DNA from 3 places in the Virgibacillus sp. DJP39 genome. Region 3 is predicted to be linked to each of the others. Evidence: riboswitches for the same ligand, from Rfam matches in the RefSeq annotation. Region 3 holds a riboswitch; each other region holds the start of a gene.

Evidence for each region. A riboswitch is a leader RNA that binds a small molecule or an ion and turns the genes downstream of it on or off. The one in region 3 is predicted to bind thiamine pyrophosphate.
Region 1: it holds a riboswitch for thiamine pyrophosphate, as region 3 does, so the genes downstream of both, ACOI1D_RS06200 (lipoate--protein ligase family protein) here and thiD (bifunctional hydroxymethylpyrimidine kinase/phosphomethylpyrimidine kinase) in region 3, are expected to answer to the same signal.
Region 2: it holds a riboswitch for thiamine pyrophosphate, as region 3 does, so the genes downstream of both, ACOI1D_RS15845 (YkoF family thiamine/hydroxymethylpyrimidine-binding protein) here and thiD (bifunctional hydroxymethylpyrimidine kinase/phosphomethylpyrimidine kinase) in region 3, are expected to answer to the same signal.

What each region holds. Positions count from the first base shown of each region.
Region 1 is NZ_JBMERP010000012.1:4-5,663, forward strand. It holds gene ACOI1D_RS06190 (hypothetical protein) at 167-376, shown strand; gene lipA (lipoyl synthase) at 485-1,429, opposite strand; gene ACOI1D_RS06200 (lipoate--protein ligase family protein) at 1,433-2,203, opposite strand; TPP riboswitch at 2,423-2,527, opposite strand; gene ACOI1D_RS06205 (S66 family peptidase) at 2,649-3,662, shown strand; gene ACOI1D_RS06210 (GNAT family N-acetyltransferase) at 3,763-4,656, shown strand; gene trpA (tryptophan synthase subunit alpha) at 5,001-5,660, opposite strand, start outside.
Region 2 is NZ_JBMERP010000060.1:4,265-9,924, reverse strand. It holds gene ACOI1D_RS15855 (TraB/GumN family protein) at 1-1,160, opposite strand, end outside; gene ACOI1D_RS15850 (aminoimidazole riboside kinase) at 1,314-2,261, opposite strand; TPP riboswitch at 2,591-2,697, shown strand; gene ACOI1D_RS15845 (YkoF family thiamine/hydroxymethylpyrimidine-binding protein) at 2,830-3,438, shown strand; gene ACOI1D_RS15840 (ECF transporter S component) at 3,431-4,009, shown strand; gene ACOI1D_RS15835 (ABC transporter ATP-binding protein) at 4,006-5,655, shown strand; gene ACOI1D_RS15830 (energy-coupling factor transporter transmembrane component T family protein) at 5,636-5,660, shown strand, end outside.
Region 3 is NZ_JBMERP010000026.1:29,820-35,259, forward strand. It holds gene thiW (energy coupling factor transporter S component ThiW) at 1-395, opposite strand, end outside; gene thiE (thiamine phosphate synthase) at 460-1,104, opposite strand; gene thiM (hydroxyethylthiazole kinase) at 1,091-1,903, opposite strand; gene thiD (bifunctional hydroxymethylpyrimidine kinase/phosphomethylpyrimidine kinase) at 1,890-2,732, opposite strand; TPP riboswitch at 2,881-2,983, opposite strand; gene ACOI1D_RS10525 (GNAT family N-acetyltransferase) at 3,113-3,577, opposite strand; gene ACOI1D_RS10530 (NUDIX hydrolase) at 3,579-4,010, opposite strand; gene ACOI1D_RS10535 (sugar O-acetyltransferase) at 4,033-4,608, opposite strand; gene ACOI1D_RS10540 (GNAT family N-acetyltransferase) at 4,829-5,440, opposite strand, start outside.

The DNA.
Region 1 (5,660 bases), on a different contig from region 3:
AATGAATCTAGTACGCATTGTGTGCTATCTCATGGTATAATAAAGAACTTAGGGTAATTACGGTTTTTGCTCAGGAAATTGAACGGATGCTTAGAAAACGTGTCTTATCGCCATGCATTAATGGCAAAAGCCTCCGCCTAGCGATATAATATGGAGGTGTAAGAGAATGAATAAACGATGGACAATCAGTAAAATTAAAGAATTTGTTGAGAAAAATTCAAAAAGTAAATTGCTAACAACAGAATATCACGGTTTTTCTCAAAATTTACTGTTTAAATGTGAGTGTGGTAACAATTTTGAAAAAACATTTACGAAATTTAAAAATAAAAACCAACGTAAATGTGACTCGTGTCAACCGCCAAAAGAGTCAAGATAAACGTATAGAAAATAAACAAAGCACCGATTTCTATTAATAGAAATTGGTGCTTTTGTAAGAGCAATTTGATTGATTTAATGTGTAAATAGTACATTAAACCTGCCTTTGTTAGAATGTGAAGTCTACCTGTTTCTTTTCAGTTGCTTCATATTCCTTCATATACTTAATTCTTCGTTGTGCTGATGTTTGACTGACTTGTTCATCTGCATGATAGGAAGATCTGACGAGTGGACCGGATTCACAATGCTGGAATCCTTTTTTTAGTGCTATCTCCTTTAGCTCAGCAAATTCATCTGGATGGTAGTATTTTTCAACCTTTAAATGTTTTTTAGTAGGCTGCAGATATTGTCCAATGGTCATTATATCTACATTATGTGCCAAAAGGTCATCCATTGCTTCCATAATTTCCTCTTTCGTTTCACCTAGCCCAACCATGATACTGGATTTTGTAGGTGTCTTAGGTGCAATTTCTTTGACCCGTTTTAGTAACTCCAGGGAACGGTCATACATAGCACGAGCACGTACTTTTTTTGTCAATCTTCGTACTGTTTCAATATTGTGGTTAAAGATATCAGGTTCACTGTCCATCAATGTATGCAGGCTCTCGTAATCACCCTTCATATCAGACGGCAGGATTTCAATTGTACCACCGGGATTTGCTTTACGTATTGCGCGGACAGTTTGCGCAAAAACTGCTGCACCGCCGTCCTTCAAGTCATCTCGGGCTACAGCGGTTACTACAGTGTGCTTTAGACCCATGATTCCCACTGTTTCTGCCACACGTTCAGCTTCGCCCCAGTCAAGTTCATTCGGTAAGCCTGTTTTCACAGCGCAGAAGCGACAGCCTCTTGTACACGTGTCCCCTAGAATCATAAAGGTAGCTGTTTTTCTCTCACTCCAGCATTCGTGGATATTTGGACAGCGCGCCTCCTCACATACGGTATTTAATTTTTTCTCACGCATTAATTTTTTTAGACCAGTGTAGGATTTGTTGGTATTAATTTTCGTTTTAAGCCATTCTGGTTTACGTATGTATTCTTCTTGTTTTGCCACCCGTCACACACTCCTTTGATGATATAAATTCCATTCTTCTACAGAATATTTAGTCCTGGCCAAATCGTGAACTTTTTCCCATTGACTCTCTGTAAGCTTAAGCGGAACAAAGTCCATGTTAAGTCCAGTCTTAAACCCTTTAAGAAATGCTTCCTTTAGGTCCTCGTATGTATGGTTCTTCATGGTGACTTCGTTAATTGTAATTGCTTTCTTAGAAAAAGCATTACGCTTCATTGCTCGAATGTTCTCGTTTGGGAAAATAAATAAATCAAATAACATACTTTTATCAATACTCATTGGAATAGATCCATGCTGCAGAAGAACACCTTGCTTCCGTGTTTGCGCATTTCCTGAAATCTTTTTGCCGTCAACGACCATTTCATAGAAGGCAGGCTTTTCAAAGCAGACATCCGTTCGTTCTGTACTTTTCTTAGGTGTAGCATAATCTGCATGGATTCCTAATTGCTTATACCCTTCTAAGATTCCTTTTGACAAAACATAATAAGCCGCTTGGATGGATGTCGGAATATAGTCCCTGTCTTCTGAAACGACAATACTATAGGTCAACTCATCATCATGCAGCACAGCACTGCCACCAGTCAGGCGACGTACAAATTCACAACCATGACGTTTCACATTGGAAAAATCAATTGAACGTTCAGTATTTTGAAAATGCCCCACAGAAAGACTAGGTTTCGACCAACCGTAAAATCGCAAAGTAGGCGGAATTTCCCCCACACTATGCCAATCAAGCAACAACTCATCCAACGCCATATTAACCGACGCACTACTATAACCCGTATCAATAAAAGCCCAAGTTTCAGAATGACTCAAACAAACACCCCCTCTTGGTGCCAGGCACTTTTACTAGTAACCGGTAAAAGTGCCTGGCACCTCTAATTATTTTACCCAAATAAAAAAACTGCATTCCTTTTGTTATTGGAGTGCAGTCTGTTCGGTTCTGTGTATATACTTGGGTTAAAAATATACACAGTACAGTCAACGACACTTCCTCACGCTAGTATTACCTTAGTTCGAGTATAAGGGTCAGAACACTATTGTTCTTCTCAGCTGTAAATTGCTCCCCTAGTGTTAATATTTAATTTCTACGTCTATCTTAATAAAGCGAAGAGCGAAAGTAAAGGCAATTTAAAAAACTAGCTGTATTTTCCTAGGAGTGTGCGATATACTTAGTGAAATTATCTAGGAGGTAGTACTCATGATTACTTATCCATTTTTAACAAAGGGAAGTACAGTTGGAGTTACTGCGCCGTCATCCGGGCTAGAACCTGAGTTGCATGACATGTTAAAAAAAGCTTGCAAGCGTAGTGAAGAAAAAGACTACCCAGTAGTGTGCGGAGAGACGGTTTGGACACAGGTTAGGGGAAAGTCAGCATCAGCTGAAGTAAGAGCAAAGGAATTTAATCGTATGATGAAAGATAAAACGATTGATTTTATAGTTCCCCCTTGGGGAGGAGAACTGCTTATTGAAATAATTGATAAACTAGAATATAATTCCTTTCAAAAAAAGTGGATACTCGGGTATTCTGACACGAGTGTCTTACTGCTTGCAACGACATTAAAAACAGGCATGGCAACTGCTCATGGTACTAATTTCGTTGATTTACGCGGAGAGTATTCAGATGAAACAACAGCCAAGTGGGAGAAGGTTTTATCAACAAAACAAGGGGATTCCATTAAGCAGTATTCATCTAAAAAGTTCCAAAGAAAATCGGATCATGATAATCCCTCGCCAGAAGTCTTTCATTTAACAGAGCAAACGAAATGGAAGCCGCTTTCAGGTGAATATGCTTTTATAAAAGGTAGATTGTTAGGTGGGTGCATAGATGTAATTAGACATTTGATTGGTACTCCTTATGGAGATATACAACAGTTCCAAGAGGAAACAATCAGTAATGAGCCAATTCTATGGTACTTTGAAAACTGTGAGCTGAATACAACAGATTTAAGAAGGACACTATTTCAAATGAAACTAGCAGGGTGGTTTAAAAATTGCTCTGGTATTATGTTTGGGAGAAGCAGCGCGAATGACCCGGTTGAAAATTATGATGTACTGGATGTTTATAGGGATGTGGAGAACGAACTGAATGTCCCAATAGTTTATGACATCGACTGTGGGCATGTTCCACCACAAGTCACGCTTATTAATGGGGCCTATGCTGAGATTGAAGTGAAGGCAGGCAAAGGACAAATCGAACAATGGTTTAAGTGACATTGTAATCTGCTGATTAAGTGAATGCTAACGTTTGTTCTACGTTAAATGCCACATGTGTCAAATGGAAATTATCTATCAAATTATTATGAGGTGAGACATGATTACAATTAAAAGATTATCGGAATGTCCATTAGAGGATGTATTAAAAGCCTGGAACCTGGGGTTTGAAGGTTATTTTGTTGATTTATCAATGACGTTGGAACGGTTTGTCAGTCGTATGGTGACAGAAGGGTTTTCACCAGAATTGTCGATTGTAGCATTTGATGGCAGCAAACCAGTTGGAATTATTAAAACTGGTATAAGAATCATCAATGGAAAAAAAGTAGGATGGAATGGCGGGACAGGTGTAGCCAAAGATTACCGTAATCAAGGTGTGGGCAAACATATGATGGACCATCTGCTATCAATCTATGAAGAGCAAAATGTGGAGATAGCAACTCTGGAAGCTATTAAGGAAAATGAACATGCCATTAAGTTGTATAAAAATATGGGATATGTCATAAAAGATGAAGTAGCTAACTTTTCATTAAATGGTCCACAAACTATTGAGTCCGAAGTAACTACTAAAAAATATTCTATTAAAAAAACAATCCCACAGGAAACAGGGCAATTGCCTTTTTATAAAGCTGATTATACATGGCAAACACACTGGAAGAGTATGAGTAATGGGGAAGCAGTAATTGTCTTTGGTGAAAATGCTGAACCGGTAGGATATGCATACTATCGTCGTGTTTTTGATGACGATTTTAATCATCAGGCAACGGTTTTATACCAATGCGAAGCAGATCCAAATCATAATGATGCGTATGAGATTACGAAGTTGTTAATAGGTTATGTTTTTGATGATCTATCCGCAGACATTAAACGTGTTGTGGTGAATATGCCTAAAAAGGGAAGTCAATTAACATATGGCGTATTGTTAGAACACTCTTTTTCAGTAGATGTAGAACAAGTTTGCATGGAAAAAGAAATGAATCGGTTTTTTAAATAAAAATCCAATACTGTTTTCATTAGAATCGATATCAGTATAATTCGCCATTAAAGCTTGGCGGTAAGCTGAGTTTTCTAAAAAAATCGAGCGCTCTGTGTCCAAAATCGAGCGCAGATCCAATAAAAGCGAGCACCAACTTGAATTATCGAGCACCGACTCAAGAAATCGAGCACCAACAATTTGGTGCTCGATTGTGACTGATCAGTGCTCGATATTCAAAATCAGTGCTCGATTTCCGCATGTCAGTGCTCGAAAAAGTCCGCTGCGCCACCCACCCCCAAACAACGCAAAATAAACCAAAAAAGCATCTGCCCACCAATATGGTAAACAGATGCAATTTCTTTCTATAAACTGCTTTTAATTAACTCTTTAATTTCGTCCCGTTTACCTTCATGAAACAAATCGACAATCTTACTACCCACAATAACACCGTCACAATTTCCGCCTAGTTCCTTTGCCTGATCTGAATTGGACACGCCGAATCCTGCCAATACGGGAACGTTAGCAATTTCTTTTAAACCTTGTAAAAAGCCTTTAACATTCGCGCTATGTGTAGCCTTTGCGCCAGTTGTTCCAGTGACGGATACAGCGTAGAGGAAGCCTTCTGATCGTTTTGCGATTTCGGCTAGACGTGATTCACCACTAGTTAATGCAGCAAGCCTTACAAAAGCAATGGAGTTTTCCTGTAAGCTTCCAGCTATCAATGACTCCTCTTCAAGCGGCAGATCGGGAATGATTATGCCATCTACCCCAGACGCAGCGCAATCAGTAGTAAATTTTTCAACTCCATACGTATAAATGGGATTAAAATATGTCATTAAAATAATAGGTATATTCCTGTTTTCTTTACTATTTTTCAAGGTTTCAAGCACACCGAACAAGGTTGTTCCTTTGGCAAGTGCCCGCAGTCCTGCACCCTGTATTGTAGGGCCATCTGCAACAGGATCGGAAAAGGGAATTCCCAATTCAACTGCGCTCGCACCACAGGATTGGAGGAATTCAAT
Region 2 (5,660 bases), on a different contig from region 3:
ATAAACAAACGGATCACGTCAGCTCCACCGATGAAAGTGCCGAGCGAGCTTCCTAAATTTGCTAACACGACAACGAGTAGGATTCGGGTAACTTTATTATTCCAAAAGCCCTTCAAGGTATAAACATCATCTGTAAGATTTTCAAAATCACGTACATTAGGTCGGACGAAATATGCTTGAACAAACCCTGCAAACCAACCTGCAGCAGTAATTGGATCCAAAGATGTGATTGGAGCAGCTACAAAGGCTGTTAGAACAGTAAGTGGATGTCCAAAGGCAATTGCAGTTCCAATTGCTGATAGAGATCCATTCCAGAGTATCCAGCTAAGTGTCTGTTGGAGTGCTGCATCAGGGTTTGCCATAAACGTATAGATAATAATACCAATGAGAATAATTGGAATCGCCCAAGCCAAAATTTTAGGAATCTTGGATTTGGGAGGTATCTCAGATAGTTTTTCCAAGTCGTGTTCCTTTTTAATTTCCTCTTTAATTCCTGGAACGTGTGCGGCTCCCAGAACTGCAACAACTTTATTACCTGGTGCATCTTTAATTTTCTGTGATAAATACTGATCACGCTCATCAATTAGAGGTACTTTTAATTTTGGGAAATGCGCTGTCATGTCATCTAACATGGAGTTCAGCATGTCCTGGGACTTCATTTTTTCCAAATCTTCTTCGGTGATCGTTTCCTTTGAAAAAATGCTACCAATGACTTGCATCAATAATATTGCCTTCCCCTTCAGTCCAATTCCACGCCAAATACGTGAAAATGTCGTTTGAATGTTTCGGTCGGCTAATACTAGATCGGCATTTATTTCTTTTGCTGATTCAATACCTTGAATCATTTCTTGTCCAGCGTTAATCCCCAGCTGTTTTGCCATACGTCTTTGAAACGATGAAATTGCAAGGTTCATCAGCAGCAAGGTGGCCTTTTTCTCTTTAATAACTTTAAAAATATCCATGTCCCGCCATTTACTTCCATCAACTATTGATTGATAGCGTTGTTCATCGAGCTCGATACAAACAGAATCTGGCCGTTCCGCTTCGATAACTTCCTTCACCTGCTCGGCACTCTGCTTCGATACGTGGGCTGTCCCAATAAGGATAAATTCCCTACCATCTATATGTATTCTAGTAATATTATTGCTTTCATTAGACATAAACTACCAACTTTCTACACTTTAAACAAAGCCTAACTAAAATATTAAACTAGATTAGCTAAAAGTGAAATAAATTTCATTGTATTTCGGAAGTTATTTTCAAAAAAATTTGTATACATATCCACACTACCAAATTAAGTAATGCTATACTCCCTAGTTGATTAAATATTTTTGCACGTCTGCTAGTTTGGGAAGTGCTGTCATTGCACCCTTTGCAGATGCTGCTAAAGCACCAGAAACAGCTGCAAATTCTGCCATCTTGGATGCTTCCTGAAGGGAAAGATCCTCTATAGTCCCATCATACTTATTTACTGCATACAGCATTGCGGACACAAACGCATCGCCTGCCCCAGTCGTATCAACAGCTTTCACCTTCATTGCCGGTACATGCGTAGAACCTTTTAATGTGTAAATATAACAACCCTGATCTCCTAGTGTAACAAGAATAAGCGGTATATTAAACTGACTTAATGCCTCGACCCCATTACTCACACCTGTTTCTCTGGTAATAAACTCCAATTCTTCTTCCGATATTTTTAATATATCAACGTGGCCCAGCATACTGCTGATTGTTTCACGCGCATTCTGCTCCGAATCCCACAAACCTATGCGCAAGTTAGGATCATAAGAGACAATCATTTCATTCTGTTTTGCCAGCTTAACCGCGTAGTGAGTGGCTTCCTTGGCTGGACTACTAATTAAAGAAATCGAACCAATATGTAAAATTTTATTGTCGTTAAAATCCGACTCGTTAATTTCCGATTCCTCGAGAAACCGATCAGCGCTCGGATCTATGTAGAAGTCGAAGCTCCTTTCTCCGTCTTCTGCATTCGTTACAAATACGACACCTGTGCGCGTCTCGGCAGAAAACTGAACTCGTTTAGCATCCACGCCATAATCATGAAGCGTTTTTTGCAAAAAGCGACCTAATACATCATCTCCTATTTTCCCAAGAAATGTGGATTTTCCTCCCAGTCTCGCTATCCCAACTGCAACATTGGCAGGCGCCCCACCCGCACGCTTATGGTAGGTTTCGTTTGTTCCATCAGTTGGAATAAAGTCTATTAATGCTTCTCCTAATGAAATAACTCCGTCTTTCATTTATTTTTCCTCCTTGGTAGTTATACTAGTATTATTAATTGAAAAGACTCTATTGCTATGTTGCTTATAATAAATTATATTCTGTGTTTCATCATTCAAAATTATGAAGAAGTATTGTACTATTATGGTATGCTTTACAAAAACAATCAAGGTGAATAAAGCTTATGGGGACTAATGCTAACAATTAAGGAAATTGCAGCACTTTCCTGTACAGTAAACAACTCTAATGCCAGGGTTCCTATTTTAACAAGAGGAGACCAGACTTTTCTTTATCCTCTTTACAATTTAAAACTTACTCGTTAAGATAGAAGTAGAAAAACTGCATAGTAACCTTTCACTAGGGGAGCTGATTAATCGGCTGAGAAGAACTGTTCTGTTCTGACCCTTTGCACCCGAACTAGATAATACTAGCGTGGGGAAGTGTGGTCGAAGCGTGTATTACTTTATTTTCTCATACATACTAACAGACTGCATTCCACGGGGATGCAGTTTTTTTGTTCGTAGAAATTTATTTGGTGCCCCACCTGTCTAGTAGTGCCAGGCACCGCAAAAGGAGGAGTTTTTTATTATGGTAGTTCAAAATTGTTCGGATTCTGGTATTGCTGGGTGTAGTTTTTCTATTCATCCGATGAGTGATGGGTTTGTGGAGATTATTACGGCAGCTCTTGCGAATGTGGATACTTCTAAGGTTTGGATGGATACGGATGATGTTACGACAACTGTGCGCGGGAGGTTAACCCATGTTTTTGACGTGACGAAATCCATTTATATTCAAGCAGCAAAGACCGGTGAGCATGTTGCATTTGAGGCAACTTATTCATTAGGGTGTCCAGGAGACTCTGCGGGAGATGTTTACATGGCAGAAGATGATATACCCGTAAACAGCCCTCAGGTCAGTGATATCAAGCAACCAGCTGCGGCTAAATTTTCTCTTTATCCATTGGGTGGTGGTAACTACATGGATGTCATTATGGAACAGATTGAAGCGATGAAAAAGCATGTAGATGTTTCGCATGCACATTATTCTACCCGCTTGGACGGTGAATCGGTCAAAATTTTTGATGGATTAGAACAGGTCTTTAATGCGACAGTGGATGGTGGGTCAAGTCATACCGTAATGACAGTCTCAATCTCAGCAAATAGTCCATCGACTAAAGGAGTGGGTGAACATGAATAATTGGCGGTTTAAAGAAATTGTAGTCATGTCGGCACTGGCGGTTGTATTCGGGGTTGTGTATTTAGCATTTCTCCCTGTTGGAAAGATTCTTGTAGGGTTCTTTGGCCCAATTGGTTATGACCTTATATTTGGAATTTGGTTTATCGTATCTATTATTGCGGCTTACATTATTCGTAAACCAGGAGCTGCATTCATGTCTGAAACCATTGCTGCTATGATTGAGGTTATGCTTGGCAGCGCGGTCGGTCCAATGCTAATTATTTCTGGAATGATTCAAGGTTTAGGTGCTGAATCCGCGTTTGCAATGACCAGGTGGAAAAACTACTCTACATGGGTGTTAATGGCTTCCGGTGTTGGTGCAGCTGTATTTAGCTTTGCATATGGCTACTTCCTAAGTGGGTTTGCTGCCCTTTCTACTCCTTATGTAATAGGTATGTTTGTTGCACGCATGATAAGCGGTGCGTTACTTGCTGGATTACTCGGAAAGGCCCTAAGCGATGGTTTAGCTCAAACAGGAGTCTTGTCCAGCTACGCTTTAGGAAAAGAACATAGAAAGAAACGCGCAGCATGAAGAAAGATTTCATTTTAAGTGTACAACAACTGTCCTTACGATTTGACACTCCGTTGGATCAGGATACCTTATCAAAAGTTAGCTTTGAATTAAATAGAGGCGAAACACTTCTATTACTGGGTCCAAGTGGATGCGGGAAAAGTACGTTGACTTTTTGTTTAAACGGTTTGTACCCCCGTGAATTAGATGGAACGATGACTGGCGATGTCATGATCAATGGTAAGAAATCAACGGAATACAAGCCTGGTGAATTAAGTCGTCATGTGGGTGTTGTATTTCAAGATCCAGAAACACAGTTCTGCATGCTTACAGTAGAAGACGAGGTTGCGTTTGGCTTGGAAAATATACACGTTCCACATGATGAGATGGAAAATAAAATAGACAAAGCACTTTCACTTGTTAACTTAGCACCCTATAAGAAATCAGATATCGCATCTCTTTCTGGTGGTCAAAAACAAAAGCTGGCTTTAGCCTGCATCTTGGCCATGGAACCGAGTTTACTAATCCTGGATGAACCAACTGCAAATTTAGATCCTCTTGCTACGAAAGATTTGATTGCAACCATTCAGAAGTTGAAACAACAAAATGACTTTGCTCTGATAGTCATTGAACATCAATTAGACGGTTGGATGGATCTCTTTGACCGCAGTCTTTTACTTAATAGATCTGGAGAAGTCTTCTATGATGGCTCACTTCGAACCGGTATCAATCGTCTTTTACCGCTCCTGGAAGAGCAAGGTATCTGGCTGCCAAAAGTTACCCAATATGCACTACAACGAGGCAATTCAGGAAATTTTATCCCGCTGACTATCAGGGAATTTGCAGAGCAGATAGACCAATGGCAGTCGATTAAATTGGAAGAGAAAGCATCAACCAACCAAGATGTTCCAGACATTTTACTAGAGGCGGAACATCTATCCTGGATGAAAAAAAAGCATGAAATCATTAAAAACATATCCCTTAAGTTGCATGAGGGTGAATTTGTTGCCATTGTAGGTGCAAATGGTAGTGGCAAAACTTCACTTTCCAGAGTTCTGGCAGGAATTCAGAAGCCAAAAACAGGTACTATCCGTGGGATAAAGTCTTATCTGGGAGACGGGATAGGGTATGTATTCCAAAATCCAGAGCATCAATTTGTAACGAATACTGTATATGACGAGGTCGCATTCGGTTTACAAATAACGGGCATGGACGCCAGGCACGTACAAGAAAAAGTTGAAATTATCCTAAACAAGTGTGGACTGTTAAATCTTGAAAATGAGCATCCATACACTCTTAGCCAAGGCCAAAAAAGACGCTTAAGCGTCGCAGCAATGATTGTGGACGATCAACGCCTGCTTCTTTTAGATGAGCCAACCTTTGGACAGGATGCTCATTCTATTAATGAGTTAATGAATTTACTATACGAAAGACACGAGCAGGGTACGACAATCGTCATGATTACGCATGATATGGAAATTGTCCACCACTATGCCAAACGAGTAATTGTCATGGATCAGGGAAATATCGTTGCTGACTGTCATCCTACTAAACTATGGGATGAGTCAACCGAGACATTACGAGACTGGCAGCTTGAACGCCCGATTCAAGTCCAGCTGCAACAAATCTATGAAAAGGGTGCCCATTATGTTTCTGCATCAACTTAACCCAA
Region 3 (5,440 bases):
AAGAATATAAATGCACCAAGTGAGCTACCCATTAGTAGATTTGCATATGGTACCGAAAATAGAGAACCAATTATTCCAGTTCCAACCACTTCTCCCACAACAGCAAATATCTTCCGTTTAAATTTCTTATATAATAATCCCGCTAGAAGCGCACCTATCATACCACCAGGAAAAGCAAGCAACGTTCCAAGCCCTAGCATATTACGAATTAACCCAGTCATAAACGCAATAACCACCGCTGGTCCAGGACCCAGTATTATTGCCGCCATTACATTGATTGCATGCTGAGCAGGGTACGCTTTGGCTATTCCAGCTGGAAACCAAAGTAACTGGGCTCCAATTGTACCAAGAGCAATAAACACCGCCATCGTTGTTAAAAGTCTTGTGCTATACACCTATTCACCTCCTTTAAAGATTTTCTAGTGACCCCATCACCCCCCTTAATATAAACAATCATTATTAGTTGAGCACTCTTGTAGCTAGTTCTAAATCACGCGCTGCTTTTTTATAAGTTCCTCCTTGACTAATTGCCGAAATTACCGATATACCAGTCGCTCCTGCATTGATGATTTCTCCTGCATTCTCTTTTTTAATTCCACCAATCGCTACAATTGGAATGGTTACATTCTTACTGATTTCTATTAATCTTTCTATTCCAATCGGCTTAAGTGCGTCCTCCTTAGTAGACGTTCCATGAATAGGTCCAACTCCAAGATAATCTGCACCTTGTTCTTCTGCCAGGATAGCCTCTTCAACAGTTGACACTGAAACGCCCACATACATACCTTTGGGCAAACGCTCTTTCACCTTTATAATATTTTCGTCCTGCTGGCCAATATGAACCCCATTAGCTCTAAGCTTAATAGCCAACTCAATATCATCATTGACAATGAATGGAACGTTGTTTTCAAGGCAAGTATTTCGCAACTCAATTCCTAACGTTAATTTACCAACCCCGCTTTTTGCATTGAGCCCTTTTTCTCTGTACTGAAAGATTGTAATGCCTCCTTCTATTGCTTGCTGCAGTACATGTGCAGGATTTTCAGAAGTGTTCACACTGCCTAGAATAAAATATAAACGAAGGATCTTTTTATCTAGCATCATTTTTCTTCCCTTCTAAGGTGAAGTTTTGAGTAATAGCCTTTGCCTTCACTTCTTCCTCTGTTAACCCATACAACTCATCCAGAAAGGCTGGCAAAAAGCTTCCAGGTCCAGCGCAATTCTCATATGCTAATTCCGCAGCCACCCCGTAGCTGCTTACAGCTACAACTGAAGCTCCATAATGATTCACTCCTACACTAGAAAATGCACCAACAACTGCTGTTAATAAACACCCTGTTCCTGTTACATATTGAAGCATAGACACCCCGTTATAACACTCGGTATAGCTTTCACCGTCAGTAATAATATCCGTTTCTCCTGTTGCAATAACTACAGCTCCATACTTATTAGCGACACGAATGGCAACATCAGGATCAATCCCATTTGCCATTGAATCTGCACCTTTCATTTCCGAGATGGTTTCTCCTAAAACTGTTATAATTTCGCCAGCATTGCCACGGATAACGCTCACATCAATTTCCGATAAAATTTCCTTGACCGCACTTTTGCGAAAAATTGTTGCACCTATTGCTACAGGGTCTAAAATAACGGTAATCCCCTTTTTGTTAGCGGCTTTTCCAGCGAGTATCATTGATTTAATCTGTTCTCGATTACACGTTCCAATATTCAGCACCAGTGCATTCGCGTGAGCAGCTATTTCAGCGGCTTCTTCAGGTGCATTTGCCATTACTGGTGATGCCCCAAGAGCCAATAAGCCATTTGCTGAAAAATTAGCGACAACCACGTTCGTGATGTTATGAATTAAAGGTTTTTGTTTTTTAATTTCCTTAAGATAATTCATTGAAAATTCCCCCATTTATTTTTGGTAATCCTTTCAAACGATGACCCCAATGGTTTGTTGGTCCATTACCCTTTCCTAGCTTTAAGCTATAGAAAATAGCATCTGTGACAAATAACTTTGCAATCCTGACTGCGTCATAGACAGAACTACCTTTAGCGATCTCAGCAGCGATTACAGCCGAATATGTACAACCAGTCCCATGTGTATGATTGGTATCTATTCGCACTGTTGGAAACCTGTGAATAGAAATTCCATCATATAAAATATCAACCGCTTCTTCACGGGTGTAATGACCGCCTTTTACAACTGCCGCATTGGCACCCAATTCATGGACAATACGTTTTGCTGCATTTTCTGCATCATTAACTGATTCAATTGATTCGGAGAGTAACACCTCTGCTTCAGGTATGTTGGGTGTCACTACTGTAGCAAGTGGGATCAACTGATTAGTCAACGTAAGTATCGAATTTACATCCATTAAGTGATGACCACTTTTTGCAACCATTACAGGGTCAATCACATAAGGAATCGAGTGTTTCCTAATTGTCTTTGCTATCTCTTCCATCATTTCTGAATTGGCAATCATACCTGTTTTAATTACATCTGGCGGTATATCAGTAAGTACACTCTCCATTTGCTGCATGATAAATTTTATTGGTAAATGCTGGACATCCTGTACACCGACTGTATTCTGAGCAACAACTGACGTCACAACACTCATACCGAATACTTCTCTTTCCTGAAATGTCTTAAGATCAGCTTGAATCCCAGCACCCCCAGTTGGATCAGTTCCAGCAATGGTTAGAACTGTTGGAATAGAATGCTTCATACAAGAAACCCCTTTCAGTTTAAAATAAGAAACCCACTAAGGGCTGGTTTTTTTATGATGAAGTTAAGTTATATTTAGTTCAACAAAAAAACCACCCCAGAAATTGGAGTGGTCTGAATATGCAATAGTCAGAAAAATATCTACACTAAACAACCGATCTCCACTTTCCTACGCTAGAATGAACTAGATCAGGTTCAAAGGGATAAAGGAACTTTCCTTATCTCAGCCAAACGGCACCCCCAGTGGACGTTCTATTAAGTTATAACCTTACTTAACCACGAACACGCAACATTGTCAATGGTGCCTGGTACCGCGTTATTTGTCGAAAAAAGGCGCCTTCCTACCACCACTAGAAAGGCACCTTCCTTTTATTGAATCGATTATATTTGTAATTCCATTTTCACAAACTCATATGTACTTCCATTGGTATTCTGCATAAAGGTTTCCTTCTCTTTAAATCCTGCTTTTTTGTATACTTTTACTGCTCTCTGGTTAAATGTCGCAACCGCTAGTGTAATTTTAACTGGCTGGTAGGAATCCTTAACAAAAGCTAATACCGCTTCTAAAAATGCTAGCCCTTTCCCCTTCCCTGTAAGATCAGGTCTCATTCCCAATCCGATATCAATCGTCAGGGCACTTGTTTTATCCAAACTGAGATAACCGATCAACTCGTTCTCATTCTCAACAACAAACACAGATTCACCACGTTTTTCTGAATCAACAAACTCTAAAAAGTCTTCCTCGTCTGCTTGGATATCATAAAATGAATATACACCCTTGTAGTTCCAGTTGAACGCTATTTCTTCAGCCTGCACCTGCGTCATAATAGAAAATTCATATGCCATACTAATTTTTTACACCTTGAAATGTATAAGGTATAGCTGATTCAAGCAAGGCTCTCACGCCATTTTCGTAATACGGCATTAAATCAGATGCTGTGGCTAAACTAACCCACTTTACTTCAGCAATTCCTACTTTATCGTCCGTGTCTATAATCGTAATCTTTCCACCAACAACTTTTGCGTTAAATGTAAAAAACAAAGCATGATGTCCATCCTTCTCCATAAAAGCCTCATTCACGGAAACGATATCTCCTACTTCAATCTTCAGCCCGGTTTCCTCTCTAGTCTCGCGTACAGCAGCCATCCCCAGTGTTTCTCCCTTTTCCACAGAACCTCCTGGCAAGGTCCAGTTGTTGTATTTATTATTTTTTACCATAAGTACTTTATCTTCTGCTTCATCGTATATTAATGAATACGCTACATCTACCCGTTTCATATCGAAAATTCTCCCTACTTGTTTATTTTTCATGTTCCTGTTGATCAATTTGCTTGATGATTTTCGCTGGATTTCCAGCCACCACTACATTGTCAGGAATGTTCTTTGTAACAATTGCTCCAGACGCTATAACAACATTGCTTCCAATTATAACGCCAGGATTTATAACCGCCCTACCGCCAATCCAAACGTTGTCACCAATCACAACGGGCTTTCCGTACTCAGGACCTTTGATTCTTATCAATGGGTCAATTGGGTGTGCAGCTGTGTATATATGTACCCCTGGAGCAATAGCACAGTTATGACCAATTTTAACTTCACAAACATCTAAAATGATACAATCAAAATTCATATAGAAATTTTCACCAACATGAATGTTATAGCCGTAATCACACCGAAAGTTTGGTTCAATTTCAATCCTTTCACCAGTCGAACCAAAGAGCTCTTTTAAAATAGATACCCGCTCAACATCGGCTGTCTCTAACGATTGATTAAACTGTCTGGTTAAACTTCTTGCATGGATCCGCTCCTTGATTAAAGATGGATCCCACGCTTTATAAAGCTCACCAGTTAACATTTTTTCTTTTTCCGATCGCAATTTAAAAGCTCCTTTATAGAAACTATTTATACCACCCAGGTACCAAATTCTATTCTTTTTGGGACATATGTGTAATATGTTGCTAATTTAGTAATGGTGTCAAACTCAATCTTTCTATTTCTTACATTTTGACTTAGAAAACCCTTATCAGATACTTTTTACCCTCAGATAAATTTCTTAACAAGTTTAGCACTTTTCTTTAATACATTCGTCTACAGATTTATCCCCTAACTCTGTTAAACTGATAATAATCCTGCACCTCATAAGAATAAAAGCCGCATTCTTCATATAATTTTAATGCATTCTTGTTTTCTGCAGCAACTTCCAGCAGAATTACCCCCTCCGTTTTTTTCTCAGCAAGCACGGTTTGAATAAGCGCATTCCTTCCATAGCCCTTGCCCTGAAATTCAGGGAAAATAGCAAAACCGTAAATATAGCTTTCATTCTCATCCCTCTGGATACCTATCTTTCCGACAACTTCACTTTCTACTTCAATCATGTAGGAAACTTTACTTTCGCTGTAACCATTATTTTCATTGAAATCCCGTGCACCGGCAGGATCATATTCAAAGCATTCTATGTCCAGTTTAATTTGGGTCTCCAAATCGGATGGTCCGGCTTTCCTTAAACGAACGATTGGTTGTTTCACTTCCAATTGTACTGGGACCCATTTCATTTGATATTCTGAAAATGAGTAGTCACATGCTTTTGTTTGCAGCCAGTTTCTTGCGGCCTCTGCGTTAGCAGGAGTGTTTAGTAATATTTCCTTTGCTTCATGAGGAATTACTTTTAATGCTTGATTAAATAAAGACGTGAAAATGCCACGATTCCT